DNA from 4 places in the Shinella sp. R2-11 genome. Region 4 is predicted to be linked to each of the others. Evidence: predicted binding sites of a transcription regulator. Region 4 holds the regulator's gene; each other region holds the start of a gene.

What was found. The regulator LexA, encoded in region 4, represses DNA repair genes until DNA is damaged. The targets are predictions, from matches to a motif close to TGTTCNNNNTGTGTTCNG.
Region 1: ACZ1A1_RS08005 (ATP-dependent helicase) is a predicted target of LexA. The motif match lies at 2,055-2,072, and genes of this name have one in related genera.
Region 2: ACZ1A1_RS00445 (energy-coupling factor ABC transporter ATP-binding protein) is a predicted target of LexA. The motif match lies at 1,916-1,933, and genes of this name have one in related genera.
Region 3: dnaE (DNA polymerase III subunit alpha) is a predicted target of LexA. The motif match lies at 1,088-1,105, and genes of this name have one in related genera.

Annotation. Positions count from the first base shown of each region.
Region 1 covers NZ_JBVAPC010000002.1:692,797-695,990, reverse strand. Annotated here, with positions in the region: gene ACZ1A1_RS08005 (ATP-dependent helicase) at 1-2,013, opposite strand, end outside; gene ACZ1A1_RS08000 (efflux RND transporter periplasmic adaptor subunit) at 2,346-3,194, shown strand, end outside.
Region 2 covers NZ_JBVAPC010000001.1:87,880-91,073, reverse strand. Annotated here, with positions in the region: gene ACZ1A1_RS00455 (biotin transporter BioY) at 1-350, opposite strand, end outside; gene ACZ1A1_RS00450 (energy-coupling factor transporter transmembrane component T family protein) at 399-1,004, opposite strand; gene ACZ1A1_RS00445 (energy-coupling factor ABC transporter ATP-binding protein) at 998-1,678, opposite strand; gene ACZ1A1_RS00440 (winged helix-turn-helix domain-containing protein) at 1,952-3,145, shown strand.
Region 3 covers NZ_JBVAPC010000008.1:224,172-227,365, forward strand. Annotated here, with positions in the region: gene ACZ1A1_RS20005 (ABC transporter ATP-binding protein) at 1-270, shown strand, start outside; gene ACZ1A1_RS20010 (hypothetical protein) at 277-867, opposite strand; gene dnaE (DNA polymerase III subunit alpha) at 1,343-3,194, shown strand, end outside.
Region 4 covers NZ_JBVAPC010000002.1:298,653-301,846, forward strand. Annotated here, with positions in the region: gene ACZ1A1_RS06165 (ComEC/Rec2 family competence protein) at 1-1,344, shown strand, start outside; gene lexA (transcriptional repressor LexA) at 1,325-2,050, opposite strand; gene ACZ1A1_RS06175 (molybdopterin molybdotransferase MoeA) at 2,144-3,194, opposite strand, start outside.

The sequences.
Region 1 (3,194 bases), 390 kb from region 4:
GGTGGATTGCCAGAGGCCATGGATCCGGCGGTTCGAGACGAACCAGATGTGGCAGCGGCGCTTGGCGCGCGTAATGCCGACATAGGCGAGGCGGCGTTCCTCCTCCAGCCCCGAGCGGCCGCCCTCGTCGAGCGCGCGCTGGTGCGGGAAGAGGCCTTCCTCCCAGCCGGGCAGGAAGACGGTCTCGAATTCGAGGCCCTTGGCCGAATGCAGCGTCATGATCGATACGGCGTCGAGGTTCTCGTTCTGCTCGGCGTCCATGACGAGCGAGACGTGCTCCAGGAAGCCGCGCATGGACTCGAAGGCTTCCATCGAGCGGATGAGTTCCTTCAGGTTCTCCAGCCGCCCCGGCGCCTCGGCCGACTTGTCGGCCTGCCACATGGCGGTATAGCCGCTCTCGTCGAGAATCTGCTCGGCAAGCTCGGTATGCGGCATCGTTTCCAGCAGGGATTGCCAGCGGCGGAAATCGGCGACGACGTCGAAGAGCGCCTTGCGCGCCTTCGGCTTCAGTTCGTCCGTCTCGACGATGTCGGCCGCGGCGGCGAGCATAGGGATGTCGCGCGCCCGCGCATAGTCGTGCAGGTTGCGGATCGTCGTGTCGCCGAGGCCGCGTTTGGGCGTATTGACGATGCGTTCGAAGGCGAGGTCGTCGGCCGGCTGGCTGACGAGGCGGAAATAGGCGAGCGCATCGCGAATTTCCAGCCGCTCGTAGAAGCGTGGGCCGCCGATGACGCGGTAGTTGAGGCCGAGCGTGACGAAGCGGTCTTCGAACTCGCGCATCTGGAAGGAGGCGCGCACGAGGATCGCCATGTCGTTCAGCTTGTGCTCCCTGCGCTGGAGCTGCTCGATCTCCTCGCCGACGGCGCGGGCTTCTTCCTCGGAATCCCAGGCGGCGTGCACCACGACCTTGTCGTCGTCGGGATCGTGCCGGTCGGTGAAGAGCGTCTTGCCGAGCCGGTCCTCGTTGTGCGCGATCAGGTGGCCGGCGGCGCCGAGGATATGGGCGGTGGAGCGGTAGTTGCGCTCCAGCTTGATGACCCTGGCGCCCGGAAAATCCTTCTCGAAGCGCAGGATATTGTCGACCTCCGCGCCGCGCCAGCCGTAGATCGACTGGTCGTCGTCGCCGACGCAGCAGACGTTCTGCGGCGTGCCCTTCGGGCGCTGGGCGAGGAGGCGCAGCCACATATATTGCGCGGTGTTGGTGTCCTGGTACTCGTCGACGAGGATGTAGCGGAACTTCTGGTGATATTCCGCCAGCACGTCGGGATTGGCGCGGAACATGCGGATCGGGTGCAACAGCAGGTCGCCGAAGTCGCAGGCGTTCAGCGTCTTCAGGCGGTTCTGGTAGGCGACGTAGAGTTCGCGGCCCTTGCCGTTGGCGAAGGCGCGGGCGTCGCCTTCCGGGATCTGCGCCGGGTCGAGGCCCTTGTTCTTCCAGGTGTCGATCATGCCGGCGAATTGCTTTGCCGGCCACCGCTTGTCGTCGATGCCCTCGGCCTGGAGGATCTGCTTGATGAGGCGCACCACGTCGTCGGTGTCGAGGATCGAGAAATCCGACCTGAGGCCGACGAGTTCGGCGTGACGGCGCAGCAGCTTGACGCCGATGGAGTGGAAGGTACCGAGCCAGGGCATGCCCTCGACGGCGCCGCCGACGAGGAGGCCGATGCGCTCCTTCATCTCGCGCGCCGCCTTGTTGGTGAAGGTCACGGCGAGGAGCTGGCTGGGGAAGGCGCGGCCGGTGGCGAGGATATGGGCGATGCGGGTGGTGAGCACCCGCGTCTTGCCGGTGCCGGCGCCGGCAAGCACCAGAACGGGGCCATCGAGCGTCTCGACCGCCTCGCGCTGCTCGGGATTGAGGCCGGAGAGATAATCCGGCGCCCGGTTGGCATCGCGGGCCGCCATGGCGCGTGCGGCGATGCCGAGGCCGCCGGCCGGCTTTGCCGGCGCCGCGGGCTTGCCGCCGGGCTGCGGGTCCTCGTCGAAGAAGGGAATGTCGTCGTAACCGCTGATCATGCGGCTCAATGTAGTGATTCGGTTCCGAAAGGCCAGTTTTCCGTTCTGCTTTTATTCCGCGGGGAAGAACGAGGGCCGAAAGATTGTGGAAACCGTAGCCGTCCGGGCCCTTGCGAGGCCGCCGGCGGAGACGTCGCCCCCATCGAGCGAGGGAAGGTCGGGCATGGCGGATTTCTCCACCTTTTCTTACATTTCGGTAACAGACCGGCCCGGCTATCTTACAATTTCGTAATGATCGTACTCTTTCATTGCCGGTTCATTTCCAAAGCGGGATACTTGCCCTATGTCGCGTCGCAACAGGCGACGTTTCGCTTCCATCGGAGAGAGTGTGCATGCGGGTTTGGAAACAGCTCCTCATCAGCTTCGGCGTGATCGCGGCCGGGGTATTGCTTTGGGGGCGCTTCGTTCCGGGAGCGAACGGCATGCTGGAGGCCGCGGGCCTGCCCGGCGGGCTCGTCGCCGCCATCGCGCCGGCCGGTGACGGCAAGGCCGAGGGCGAGAAGGAAGGCGGCGAACGCCGCGGTTTCGGCGGCGGCCCGACGCTCGTCGCCACCAGGCCCGTCGCCATGGCCGTCGTCAACGACCGGCTGAACGCCATCGGCGACGGCGAGGCGATCCGCACCGTGACGGTCACGCCCTATTCGACCGGAAACCTGACGGAAGTCCTCGTCGAATCCGGCGAGCGCGTGGAGCAGGGGCAGGTGATCGCCCGGCTCGACAGCGACGAGCAGAAGATCGCCGCCGATCAGGCGCGCGTCGCGCGCGACAGCGCGGAGCAGAAGCTCAAGCGCATCCAGAACCTGCGCTCCTCCACCAGCCTTGCCGACCTGCAGGATGCCGAGACCGCGCTGAAGGCGGCGGAGCTCGCCCTCAGGAATGCGGAACTGACGCTCCGCCGCCGCGACATCACCGCGCCCTATGGCGGCGTGGTCGGCATCATCTCGGTCAATCCGGGCGATTACGTCACCACCGCCTCGGCGATCGCCCGCATCGACGACCGCTCGGAAATCCTCGTCGACTACTGGGTGCCGGAGCGCTTCGCCACCAGCGTGCGCGTCGGCAGCGACCTGACGGCGACGGCCGTCGCGCGACCGGGCGAGACCTTCACCGGCAAGATCCAGGCCGTCGACAACCGCATCGAGCAGGAAAGCCGGACGCTGCGGGTGCGGGCGCGCATCAGC
Region 2 (3,194 bases), on a different contig from region 4:
ATCTGGGCGATCTCGTTCTGCCCCTCGCGTACGAGGCGCTGGGCGATCAGACCGCAGACGAGGGCGCCGAAGGCCCAGCCGACGATATAGCCGCCCGTCGGGCCGGCGAGCACGGCAAAGCCGCCGCGTCCGCCGGACAGGACCGGCAGGCCGATGGCGACGAGCAGCAGGAAGAGCAGCATGGAGAGGAAGCCGCGCCGCGCGCCGAGTATGCAGCCGGCGAGCATCGGGCCGAGCGACTGCGCGGTGATCGGCACCGGAATGAAGCCGAGCGTGATCGGCGGCAGAAGGCCGAGAACGACCATGATGGCGGCAAAAAGGGCGACAAGCACGAGATCTCTGGTGGTCACTTCATGTCCTCGTTCGAAAAGGCTAGTGGTTCGAAAGGCCGGGGCACTTTAGTGACGCCGAAAGCCGCGGGCGTCAATCGCCATGGCGATCGTATCCGCATCCTTCAGCGTCAGGATGATCAGCGGCACAAGCGCGGTGAGCGGGCGCAGCGGCAGGCCGCGCGCCCTGTGCGCATCCGCGATGTCATGGTAGCGCGCCAGAATCTCCGGCACGAAGCGGATGACGAGGCCGACCGCAAGGCTTACATCCGCCGCCCGCACGAGGCCGAGGCGTTCCAGCGGCGCGGCAAGCCGGGCGATCTCGTCCATGAAGGCCGAAATGCCGGTCGCCGCGGTAATGGCGGCGGCAAGCAGCACGAGGATGGAAAGCCGGCAGAAGACGACGACCGCCTCGTGCGGCGATACGAAGACATAGTTCGCGGCCGCCACGAGCAGCACCGTGAAGAGCACGAAGCGCGTGCGGCGGAACGCTTCCGCAATGTTTATACCTGTCGAAAGGAAGAGCGCGGCCGCAAGGCCGAGCGCCGGCACGAGAAGGCGAAGGTCCGAAAGGAAGAACAGCCCGATCGCCGCCGTGAAGAGCACGATCAGCTTGCCGCGCACCGGCATGCGGTGGAGCGGCGAGTTGCCCTCGATGTCGAGCCCGTTCAGCATGCCGCGATCTCCCGGTAGGCGCAGATCGCCTCGTTCGGCGGCGCATCGGCGGCAAGCCGGCCCTCGTTGAAGACGAGCACGCGGTCGAAGCCCTCGAGCAGCGCGAGGTCGTGGGTGATGACGAGGACTTGTTCGGGAAGGCCGGCGATGGTGCGCTCGATCAACGCGCGGTTCTTCAGGTCGAGCTGGTTGGTCGGCTCGTCGAGGATGAGCAGGTCCGGCCCGGTGACGAGCACGCTGGCGATGGCGCCGAGCTGCGTCTCTCCGCCGGAAAGCTCGTGCACGCGCCGCCGCGCGAGGTGCGATATGCCGAAGCGGGCGAGAACGGCATCCGTCCTCTCGGCGATCTCGGCCTTGGCGAGGCCGCGGTTCTTGAGGCCGAAGGCGATGTCCTCGGCAAGGACCGGCAGGATCATCTGGTGCTGCGGATTCTGGAAGATGAAGCCGGTCCGCCCGCGCGCGGCCGCCTCGTCCTTCACGGTGTCGAGCCCCCCGACCGTCACCGTGCCTTCGGTCGGCTTGACGAGGCCGTTGATGAGCCGGGCCATGGTGGTCTTGCCGGAGCCGTTGAGGCCGACCACGCCGATGCGCCGCTCCGTGAGCGAAAGGTCGAGCGGATGGAGGGCGATGCGCCCGCCGTAGCGCACCGTGGCGGCGGAAAAGACGATGTCCAAGAGCGGGGTCCCGGTTCGCGGAAATTGGTGGGGAGCTATAGCATGGTGCGGCGCAAAGGGAACCCGGGCGGTGGTCGTTGGGGAGACCCCTCCCCAACCCCTCCCCACAAGGGGAGGGGCTTACCGCGCCGCTCCGTTGGCATTCATTATCGAACGGTGAGCAAGGCTTTCTCCCCCCTTGTGGGGGAGATGCCGGCAGGCAGAGGGGGTGGACTGGATGCGACGCTTCGAAAGAAGTGGAACAAACCAAGAATATATGCCTATCATCCAGCCATGACGATTCTTCTCCCCAATGCCGAAGCCCGGCGCATCTTCCTCGCCCGCCAGGGCCTTTGCGCTTCTCCCGGCCGCCTGCTCGGCAAGGAGGGGCTGCTCCAGCTCATCCACGATATCGGCTTCGTGCAGGTGGACAGCATCGCCACCGTCGAGCGGGCGCATCACCAGATCCTCTTCTCGCGCAACCAGACCTACCGGCGCGAGCATCTGGCCGAGCTTCTGGAAAAGGACGGCGAGCTTTTCGAGAACTGGACGCATGATGCCTCGATCATCCCGAGCGCCTTCTTCCGCTACTGGAAGCACCGCTTCCGCCGTGAGGACGCCACCATCATCGAACGCTGGCGCAAATGGCGCGAGCCGGGCTTCGAGGAGGCCTTCGACGAGACCTATGCGCGCATCGTCTCGGGCGGCGCGGTGCTTTCGCGCGATCTGAAGGCCGACGATCACAAGTCCGGCGGCTGGTGGAACTGGCACCCGAACAAGACGGCGCTGGAATATCTCTGGCGCACCGGCAAGGTCGCCATCGCCCGGCGGGAGAATTTCCAGAAGGTCTACGATCTCGTCGAGCGCGTCGTCCCGACGCATCATCACGAGCCGGACGTGGAGCACGACGCCTTCGTCGACTGGGCCTGCCGCAGCGCGCTGGAACGGCTCGGCTTTGCCACCCACGGTGAGATCGCCGCCTTCTGGGACCTCATCTCGCCGGACGAGGCGAAGGCCTGGGTGGAGGCCCACCGCGACGAGCTCCGCCCCGTCCTGATCGAGCCGGCCGACGGCGGCAAGCCGCGCGCCTCCCATGCCTTCGCCGATTTTCCCGAACGTCTCGGCGACATCCCCGAGCCGCCGAACCGGCTGCGCGTGCTTTCGCCCTTCGATCCGCTGATCCGCGACCGCAACCGGACGGAACGGCTCTTCGGCTATTTCTACCGCATCGAGGTCTTCGTGCCGGAGCCGAAGCGGCAATACGGCTACTACGTCTTCCCGCTGCTGGAAGGCGACCGCCTCGTCGGCCGCATCGACATGAAGGCCGACCGCAGGGCCGGCACGCTGGATGTCAAGCGCCTCTGGTGGGAGCCGAAGGTGCGCGCCTCGGCGGGGCGGATGGAGAGGCTGGAGGCGGAGCTGGGGCGGCTGGCGAAGTTCTCCGGCGTGGAGGAGGTGCGGTATCTCGATGGGTGGCGAGGCGGGTAACTCGGCCCCTCATCCCGCTGCCGCGACCTTCTCCCCGCAAGCGGGGAGA
Region 3 (3,194 bases), on a different contig from region 4:
GCCGACCATCGCCCGTCCGAGCTTTCCGGCGGCGAGCAGCAGCGCGTGGCCATCGCAAGGGCCGTCGCCAATGCCCCGCTCGTCCTCCTCGCCGACGAGCCGACCGGCAACCTCGACCCGGAAACCGCCGGCTATGTCTTCGAGGCACTGGAAGCGCTCGCCCGCCAGTCGGGCCTCGCCGCGCTGATCGCCACCCACAACCACGAGCTGGCCGGCCTCATGGACCGCCGCGTGACGATCGAGGACGGCCTCGTGCGCGAACTGGCCTGACGGCTGTCAGTCCAGCCCGCAGATCGAACGGCCGATCTCGTCCTTCCAGTCCTTCAAAAGCACGAACTGCGCCTTGCCGGCCACCGGCTGGCCATTGCTCTTGCCCTTGCCGGTCAGGACGTTGAGGTCGCACTCTTTCGTGCTGTTCTCGGCTCCTTCCTCCGCGATCGTGTCGTAGGAGGAGAAGGTGTAGCCGGCGACGATGAAGTCGAAATTGCGATAGGCGATAGTGAGCGACTGGCGCCAGCGGTCGCGGCCGACCGAGTCGTTCTTCGTCGTCAGCGTGAAGGAGCCGTTGGCAAGCGCCGTCAATTCCGGCTCTTGGCCGTAAAGGGTCAGGTTGCCCCAGACGGAATTGGGCAGCGACAGGACCGGCGTCAGGCGCCCCTCCGTCTTCCTCGTGAGCCAGACATAGAGCCCGTTGTCGTCGCCGCTGTCATCGCCGGGCGTCGCCACCACCGCAAGATCCGGCGTGCCGTCCTTGTCCCAGTCGCCACTCGCCATGGCGATGATGCGGCCGGCGGGAAAGTCCGCGGCCGCAGCGGCGGCGGGCAGCGTGACCGAGAGAAGAAGGGCGGCAATCCAAGGCTTCATCATGTTTCCTCCATTCGTGGAGGCGACCATAAAGCACACCACGAAAGCATGCAGCCGGTTTGCACCCGTCCCATGGGGGAAATCAACAGGAAGTAGCAGCCTGCCGGCCGGCGAACCATCGGCAAATTCCCGAAGGCCTCTGCGCGTCATGCTTGGTTTGGACCCGACCCTAAATCTTTGGCCGGAAGGTTTTTCCGGGCCCCTGTGGAAAACCGGTTGACGCATGAACAAAAATAGAACAAACTAAAAACATAAAGGGAAAGGAAGCCAAAATGACCGATTTTCTTCGTGATCTTGCTGCATTCGCCTCCATGGCCATGTTCGTCGCCAGCTTCTCCGTCATTCTTTTCGGCATCTGACGGCGGGGCCATCCGCCATGTGCGCCCGGCGTGGAAACCGGGTGCAAAGCCAAGAACCGTCTGGACGAGACGGGGTCGAATCCGCTTAAGCTTCCCGTCTGACTGAAAGGACGATTGCGATGGCGGACGAGACACCCAGGACGGACGACGGGAAGATCGCGGAGACGCCGCAATTCGTGCATCTGCGCGTGCATTCGGCCTTCTCGCTGCTGGAAGGCGCCCTGCCGATCAAGAAGATCATCGGCAAGGCGACCTCCGACCAGCAGCCGGCGATCGCCATCACCGACACGAACAATCTCTTCGCTGCGCTCGAATTTTCGCAGAAGGCGGTCGGCGAGGGCATCCAGCCGCTGATCGGCTGCCAGCTCTCCATCGACATGGAGGACGAAGGCGAGGGGGAGCGGCGCGGCCAGCAGGCGCATCTCCAGAAGCTGCCGTCCATCGTGCTGCTGGCGGCGAGCGATGCCGGTTATGCGCACCTCGTCGATCTCGTCAGCCGCGCCTATCTCGGCGGCGAGGGCAACCAGGCGATCCACATCGCCTATCGCTGGCTGGAAGAGGGGACGGAGGGGCTAATCGCCCTTACCGGCGCGCGGGGCGGCCCGGTCGACATGGCTTACCTCGCCGGCCAGCCGACTGCCGCGGAAGCCCGTCTCGATGCGCTGAAGCGCGTCTTCGGCGACCGGCTCTATATCGAATTGCAACGCCACGGGCGCTATGACCGGCAGCACGAGCGGCGCATGGTCGAGCTTGCCTATGCGCGGGACGTGCCGCTGGTGGCGACCAACGAGCCCTTCTTCCCGGCGCCCGACGACTACGACGCGCACGATGCGCTCATGGCCGTGGCGCACAACGCCATGGTGTCGGACGACAACCGCTTCCGCCTGTCGCCGGACCATTACCTCAAGAGCCGCAAGGACATGGCGGTGCTCTTCGCCGATCTGCCGGAGGCGCTGGAGAACACGGTGGAGATCGCCCGGCGCTGCTCCTTCGTGCTGAAGACGCGCGGACCGATCCTGCCGCGCTTCACCGGCGCGACGGACGATCCCGAGGAGGCCGAGCGCGCCGAGGCGGCGGAACTGCGCCGGCAGGCCGTGGAGGGTCTGGAGAGCCGCATGGCGCTGCTCGGCCTGACGCCCGGCTATAGCGAGGAGGATTATCGCGAGCGGCTGGATTTCGAGCTCGGCGTCATCGAACGCATGAAGTTCCCCGGCTACTTCCTCATCGTTGCCGACTTCATCAAATGGGCCAAGCAGCACAACATCCCCGTCGGGCCGGGCCGCGGCTCCGGCGCGGGCTCGCTCGTCGCCTATGCGCTGACCATCACCGACGTCGATCCCCTGCGCTTCTCGCTGCTCTTCGAACGCTTCCTCAATCCGGAACGCGTCTCGATGCCCGACTTCGACATCGACTTCTGCCAGGATCGCCGCGAAGAGGTGATCCGCTACGTGCAGCAGAAATACGGCCGCGAGCAGGTGGCGCAGATCATCACCTTCGGTTCTCTCCAGGCCCGCGCGGCGCTGCGCGACGTCGGCCGCGTGCTCGAAATGCCCTATGGCCAGGTCGACAAGATCTGCAAGCTCGTGCCGAACAACCCGGCCAACCCGACGCCGCTCTACAAGGCGATCGAGGAGGAGCCGAAGCTGCAGGAGGAGGCCGAAAAGGAGCCCGTCGTCGCGCGCCTGCTCGACATCGCCCAGAAGATCGAAGGCCTCTACCGCCACGCCTCGACCCACGCCGCCGGCATCGTGATCGGCGACCGGCCGCTCTCCAAGCTCGTGCCGATGTACCGCGATCCGCGCTCGGACATGCCGGTCACCCAGTTCAACATGAAATGGGTCGAGCAGGCCGGCCTCGTGAAGTTCGACTTCCTCGGCCTCAAGACGCTGACGGTGCTGAAGACGGCTGTCGATTTCATCCGCAAGCGTAGCATCGAGGTGAAGCTCGAAAGCCTGCCCCTCGACGATCCGC
Region 4 (3,194 bases):
ATCTCGGCGGTACGCTCGTGGATCATGATCTGCGTGATGCTCATCGCCGTGCTTTTCGGCCGCTCGGCGATCAGCCTGCGCAATGTGGCGATCTCGGCGATCCTCATCCTGGCGGTGACGCCCTCGGCCGTCACCAATCCGGGTTTCCAGATGTCCTATGCGGCAACGCTCGGCCTCGTGGCGGGCTATGCGGCCTGGCGCGAGCGGCCGGTCCGGCGTGAGAGCCGGGGAGGGCCGTTCCAGCTCTTCGGTGGTTCGGTCGGGCGTTTCCTCGGCGGACTGCTTCTCTCCTCGATGATCGGCAGCCTTTCCACGCTGATCTATTCCATCGGCCATTTCCATCGCATTCCCGCCTACGGGCTCGCCGGAAACCTGCTCGCCATGCCGGTGATCAGCGCCATCGTCATGCCGTTCGGCATGATGGCGGTGCTGCTCATGCCCTTCGGGCTCGACGCCATTCCCTTCGCCATCATGGGCAAGGGCATAGACTGGATGATCGCGCTGTCGAAATGGGTGGCCGGCTGGGAAGGGGAGATCGTCATCGGCCGCATCCCGCCGCTCGCCTTCCTGCTGATCGGCGTCGGCGGCGGCCTGCTCTGCATCCTGCGCACGCGGCTGCGCCATGCCGGAACGGCGCTCGTCCTCGTCGGGATCGGCGTTGCCTGCTGGCCGGAGGGACGCCCGCACCCGGAGGTGCTGGTATCGGAGGACGGCCGCCTCGTCGCCTTCCTCAGCGAGGGCAAGGTGGCAGCAAACCGCACGCGCCCGCCAGGCTTCATCTACGACCAGTGGCGAAGGGCACTCCGGCTCGGTGAGCTCGTGAAACCGGACATGCGGACGACCGCTGGCCTGACGATCGAACAGGTGAAAGAAGAACCGGCCGATACGTCACCGCAAAGGCGCCCGCGCCGGAAGGCCGACCGCGGGAAGGCGGAGGCCGCCTTGATCGCGGCGCTGGAGATGGCCGAACGGAAAAACGGCTTCGTCTGCGAAAGGAAAGCCTTCTGCGCCGCCGTCTCGCCGAGCGGCTGGCGGATCGTTACACTGGAGGACACCGCCTTCCTGGGGCTTGCCTGCGACGGGGCCGACCTCGTCGTCGTGCCCTTCGCCCTCCGGCTCGATGCCTGCCGCTCTGGTGCAAGGCTCGTCACCGCGCGGCACCTGAGGAGGACCGGCGCCCTCGAAATCCGGCCGGCGGCGGATTTAGGCTCCGAGGCGCTCGGCGATGCGGAGTTCGCGGGAGCCGTCGAAACGCTCGACCGCCCCTGGTCCCGGCACCGCACCTACGACTGGCGCACCGACCGTTTCGAAACGGACGCGCCGCTCAGTGATAGCGGCGAATAAGGCCGACCAGCTTGCCCTGGACCTTGACGCGGTCGGGGCCGAAGATGCGGGTCTCGTAGGCGGGATTGGCGGCTTCGAGCGCGATGGAGGCGCCCTTGCGGCGGAAGCGTTTCAGCGTCGCCTCCTCGTCGTCGACCAGCGCCACGATGATCTCGCCCGGATTGGCGCTGGTGGTGCTGCGGATGATGACCGTGTCGCCGTCCAGAATGCCGGCCTCGATCATCGAATCGCCCTTGACCTCCAGCGCATAGTGATCGCCGTTGCCGATCATCTCGGCCGGGACGGTGACGTCATGCGTGTTGTTCTGGATGGCGGAGATCGGTACGCCGGCGGCGATGCGGCCCATGACGGGCACCGAGACGGAAGAGGCCATCTCGGCCTGCGGCGCGGTGCGCTGTGGCGGGGCGGCGGCCGGCGCGGGCTGCTTGCCGCGGCTGCCTTCGATGACGGCGGGGGAAAAGCCGCGCCGGGGCTGGAGGCTGGGCGAATAGGCTTCCGGCAGCTTGATGACCTCGAGCGCCCGGGCCCGGTTCGGCAGCCGGCGGATGAAGCCGCGTTCCTCGAGCGCCGTGATAAGGCGATGGATGCCGGACTTGGAGGCAAGGTCCAGCGCATCCTTCATCTCGTCGAAGGACGGCGGAATGCCCGATTCCTTCATACGCTCATGGATGAACAGCAGGAGTTCCTGTTGTTTGCGCGTCAGCATGGCATCCCCATCGAGAATCGTGAAACAAATCCAGAACAGACACTATCTGTTCCATATGTGTTCCGCAAGGGGCCGCTGAAACAATAATGCCGCTCAGGCTGCGGGCTCGCGCAGGAGGAGGACGTCGCAGGGGGTGCCGGCGTTAGCGGCGGGCGCGTGCGGCGCGCGGATCAGCAGCCCTTCGGATTCGGCGAAGATCTTCATCATCGAGGAATCCTGCTTGTCAAAGGGTGTGACGAGGAGCTCGCCGGCCGGGCCGCGGGCGATGCGGGCGCGGACATAGTCCTGCCGATGGTCGTTCTCGCGGAGCGGCACGGCGGCGATCGCCTCGTGCCGGCGGCTCTTCGGCAGCAGGTGGGCGAGGCGGCGGACCAGCGGCTCCAGGAAGAGCAGCGAGCAGACCATGCTGGAGACGGGATTGCCGGGCAGGCCGACGAACTGAACCGGGCCGAGCCGGCCGACCATCAGCGGCTTTCCGGGCCGCATGGCGATGCGCCAGAAATCGAGCTCCATGCCGGCCTCGCCGAGCACCGGCTGGACGAGGTCGAAATCGCCGACGGAGGCGCCGCCCAGCGTCACCAGCACGTCGATGTCGAGCGACAGGGCATTGCGCACCGCTTCGAGGATAGCCTGCTTGTCGTCGCCGACAATGCCGAGATCGACGATCTCCGCGCCGGCCTCGCGGGCGATAGCCGAGACGCCGTAGGTGTTGGAGGCGATGATCTGGCTTGCGCCGGGGGATGCGCCGGGCGGCACGAGCTCGTCGCCGGTCGCCAGGACCGCGACGCGCGGGCGGGCATAGACGGCCAGCGCCGCATGGTTCATCGCGGCGGCGACGGTCAGGCGGCCGGGATCGAGCACGTCGCCGGCGTGCAGCACGATATCGCCTTCGAAGAAATCCTGGCCCCGCGGGCGGATATGGCGGCCCTTCGGCGTGAGGAAGGTGGTGCGGATGCGGCCGTCTTCCAGCCGTTCCGCGTCTTCCTGCAGGAGAACCGTGTCAGCGAAAGCGGGCAAGGGGGCGCCGGTGAAGATGCGCACGGCCTCGCCCGGACCTGCCGTTCCCTCGAAGGCATGGCCGGCGGCGGAGGTGCCGGCGATCTTGAGGACGGAACCGAGTTCGGCGATGTCCTCATGGCGGACG